2 regions of the Secundilactobacillus paracollinoides genome follow, and region 2 is predicted to be linked to the other one. Evidence: riboswitches for the same ligand, from Rfam matches in the RefSeq annotation. Region 2 holds a riboswitch; the other holds the start of a gene.
What was found. A riboswitch is a leader RNA that binds a small molecule or an ion and turns the genes downstream of it on or off. The one in region 2 is predicted to bind lysine.
Positions count from the first base shown of each region.

Region 1: it holds a riboswitch for lysine, as region 2 does, so the genes downstream of both, lysA (diaminopimelate decarboxylase) here and AYR61_RS08760 (amino acid permease) in region 2, are expected to answer to the same signal.

Region 1 is NZ_CP014912.1:1,799,684-1,801,894, forward strand. It holds lysine riboswitch at 813-993, shown strand; gene lysA (diaminopimelate decarboxylase) at 1,117-2,211, shown strand, end outside.
Region 2 is NZ_CP014912.1:2,062,182-2,064,392, forward strand. It holds gene AYR61_RS08750 (alpha/beta hydrolase) at 1-50, opposite strand, end outside; gene AYR61_RS08755 (GNAT family N-acetyltransferase) at 121-651, shown strand; lysine riboswitch at 724-895, shown strand; gene AYR61_RS08760 (amino acid permease) at 1,025-2,211, shown strand, end outside.

The DNA of each region.
Region 1 (2,211 bases), 260 kb from region 2:
AATTTGGCACTCCGCCATAGTAGCTCGCGATGAAGCTAATTCAGCTGTCGCGATGCGCCATCTGAATGGATCTCCATCGACTCGCACATCAGTAACCGACCAAGAAACGGTCGCTAACTGATGTCGACACCATGGCTCCGTGCCAAATTACTCCATTCCACTAACAATGAACGACGATATCAAACTAGTTAAGGATTGAAAGACAGTCAAAGCCAGTTGGTAGAGAATCCGCCCTCGACTGCAGGACAGTCATACGGAGCGACTCTTCGAATACTGAATAAGGGTAACCCTAATCCTTCGAAATAACGGGATTTATGCATAACATGAGGGCGAATAGACTGAATTGGACAGATGAATTTGCAAGTTTAAAGTAGCATTAACATACCATCAATCTTTGAGGACTCGCTCAAATTGACTACCTGACCAGTCAAGGGCGGATTCATATCAAACTGGGGTTAATGCTTTTTTGATATTCAATGACTTTATGCGAGAAGCACTCTGTAGCGTAACGGAACGGGGTGGCATTGCGGAATGGTGTGTCGATGGTTGTTAGCGAGGGTCCTTTCCTCGCTTATAACCATGGGAGACGGAGGAGATCCACTTTCGTTGACCGCCAGGGGCGGGCAATGAAAGTTAGCTCCGGAGCGACCCACACCATGGAGCAGGGCCACCCCGTGGAGTGAAGCGACAATAGAAAACAAACCCAAAAGGTTTGCGATTTCAAAGGATATTGGACAAAATATAAGCGCTTAATGTGAAAGATTGGTTAAAAGGGGGTTGACTATCTGAAAGAATCATTATAATATCTTTAGTAAATCGAAGAGGTTGCGACCAATAAGAGTCGGTTAGTCGAGTTTCTGTATGGATGTTGACACTAACTTAAAGGGGCGGTCGCCGAAGCGCTGATAGCATACAGCTATCAGTTAGCTGGGACGTTGTTGAATAAATGACGGACTGTCGCGAGCTACGTGCTCGCGGGGCGCTATCGAACTGATACCAAATGAATCTTGTGATCGAACTATTTTGGGGTCCTTTTGTTTAGCGTAAACAAAAGGGCCCTTTTTTTGATGCAAATTGGCCGCAGCCCACGATAAAAACTATTTGGAGGTCACAGGAATGAGTGAACAAGTATCAAACCAACAGATTAACGATGCAGGACATTTAACCATCGGCGGCGTGGATGCACTGAAATTAGCTCAGCAATACCAAACGCCGTTAGCAGTGTACGATGTGTCAAAGATTCGCGACCAGATCCGCCGGTTTAAATCCGTGTTTGAGGACAACGGCGTCGACTACGCTGTGACCTATGCCAGTAAGGCGTTCGCAACCATTGCCATGTATCAAGTGGTCGACCAAGAAGGCGCCCACATCGACGTGGTGTCAGGCGGCGAACTTTACACAGCCTTGCAAGCGCACTTTCCGGCCGCTAACATCAGTTTCCATGGCAACAACAAGTCCTATGATGAACTTGAAATGGCCATTGAAAATCACGTCGGTACCATTGTGCTGGATAACTTCCATGAAATTGAGCAACTCAGTGACGTGTTGGAGAAACACGATGCCAGCGTTCAGGTTATGATGCGCATCACCCCAGGGATTTCCGCCCACACCCACGAATACATTCAAACGGGTCAGGAGGATTCCAAGTTTGGCTTTGACCTTAAAACAGGCTTGGCAGACAAGGCCTTGCAACAGGTGCTTGCGAACAAGCGGATGAACATGATCGGGATTCACGCCCACATCGGTTCCCAAATTTTTGAACTGAACGGCTTCCAAATGGCAGCTGAAAAATTAGTTGACATTGCTGCCGAATGGCACACCAAGTGTGGGTATCAACCACAGGTAATCAACGTGGGTGGCGGCTTCGGCATTCGCTACACCAAGGATGACAATCCGTTAGCACCCGAAGCGTTTGTCGATGCCATCGTCAAGACAATCAAACAAAGTGCCGCCGATAAGGGATTAACGATGCCAGCGGTTTGGATCGAACCGGGCCGTTCAATTGCCGGTCCTGCCGGTTACACCCTTTACACAGTGGGCGGACGCAAGGATGTTGACGGTCTGACCTCGTATCTGACGGTTGACGGCGGCATGGGCGATAACATCCGTCCCGCGCTGTATCAAGCGGAATACGAAGCCGTTTTGGCTAGTGATCCGTTCGCGAAGACGACCGAAACGGTGCACCTGGCCGGTAAGTACTGTGAGTCAGGC
Region 2 (2,211 bases):
CTTAGATAGGCCGTGGCATCTTCTGCCAGGGTCTCTTTAATGATTTTTATCGTATCATCACCTATAATGGATTGAGTTTACGATTAAGTTTAACGCACTTTAGGCAAAGGACGAAGGATAATGACGTTGCAATTGCAAACAGACCGCATGATGCTGCGGCCATTTTTAGAATCGGACCTCGCGGATTATTTTGAAATCGTGGGAAATCCTAATAGCGCTATTGCGGCCGGTTTCCAAACGGCACGGACGATGGAAGATGCTCAGTTTATGCTGCAGCGCGCGATGACGACTGGGATGGTCTACGCGCTGGTTGAACGGCGCACGGAAAAAGTAATCGGCAGTATTGGTTTGTATGAAAAAATGGGCAGTGATGGCAGTCCGATTTATGATGAAAGTGAATTGGGCTACGTGCTGAACCAGGCGTTTTGGGGGCGCGGGTACATGCCTGAAGCTGGCCAGGCGCTGATCGATTACGTCTCAAAAGAACGGCTGTTTCAGCGTCTCTGGGCGAGTTCCCTCGATGAGAATGAACGCTCACAGCGTGTTTTAGTGAAATTGAGATTTGAATTAGTTGACCGGTATCAACATTCGGATCACGCGTTGTATCAGCCGGGAAAACTCGAGCTGATCTATCAACGCGAACTTAGTTAAGGTTTGATGAGGATTCACCATAGAACCGAATACTGATTGCAAACGTCACCCAATCGGTATAATATGTACCTATCGAATAGAAGAGGCGCAGGACTTATGAGTCGCTGCGGTGAGGCAGATCAGTGCCGTTAAGCCGCAGTTAAAGGAAGTTTTGCCGAAGTGTGGTGACCCTGATCCGTCACCATGCTGGGGTCAGTCTTAATAGGGCTGGCACTGTCGCGAACCGCGGAGAGCTTCCTACGATGATGACGATGAACCTATTGATCGGTCTTCTCGCGGGTGAACTGCGGGCAGGCCGTTTTTCTATTTGCAAAATGAAATTCCGGTTAATTCAAATGAGGGTTAGCTGTTAGGAAAGTGAGAGGAATTTAGCATGGCAGATAATGATAACGATCATCAGGTGAAGCGTGAACTGAAAACACGCCATCTATCGATGATCGCGCTTGGCGGTAGTATTGGGACGGGGCTGTTCGTTGCGAGCGGTTCTGCGATTTCCACTGCCGGTCCAGGAGGTGCCTTAGTCGCTTATGTTGCCATGGGTGCCATGGTGTACTTCCTGATGACGAGTTTGGGTGAAATGGCCACGAATATGCCCGTTTCCGGCTCGTTTGCCACGTATTCAACCAAGTATGTTGACCCAGCCTTAGGATTTGCGATGGGCTGGAATTATTGGTTTAACTGGGCCATCACGCTGGCGGTCGATATCAGTACTGCAGCGCTGGTCATGAAGTATTGGCTGCCGAACATTCCCAGTTGGATCTGGAGTGTCGCGGTCCTGGTCCTCATCTTTTTGATCAATGCACTCACGGTTAAAGCGTTTGGTGAAACGGAATACTGGATGGCGATGATCAAAGTCATTACCGTCATCATTTTCCTGATCGTCGGCGTGTTAACGATTATTGGGGTCATGGGCGGCCACGCCACTGGACTTGAAAACTTCACGTATAAGAAGGCCCCATTTGTTGGTGGGCTGCCCGCAACGCTGAGTGTGTTCGTGGTTGCTGGGTTCTCCTTCCAAGGGACTGAATTAGTCGGAATTACTGCCGGCGAATCCAAAACGCCCGAAAAGAGTATCCCAAAGGCCATCAATCAGGTCTTTTGGCGGATTTTGCTCTTCTACATTTTTGCTATTTTTGTCATTGCATGTATTATTCCATACACGAGTCCTGATCTGTTGGGCTCGTCTGCTTCAGATATTGCCATCAGTCCATTCACGCTTGTCTTTAAGCGGGCTGGTCTCGCTGCGGCTGCCAGTGTCATGAACGCCGTTATTTTAACGTCAGTGATCTCAGCTGTGAACTCTGGGATGTATGCTTCTTCACGGATGCTTTACTCCCTGTCACTTGACGGGTACGCACCAAAGTACTTTGAACACACGACGAAGCATGGGGTGCCATTGCGTGCACAGGTGGCCACCACGGTTGTTGGTGCGCTGACCTTCATCGCAAGTATTGCGGGACCGCAAGTGTACGTATGGCTCGTGGCGGCGTCCGGTCTGACTGGATTCATCGCCTGGGTCGGCATCGCGATTTCTCATTTCCGCTTCCGGCGTGCTTTTGT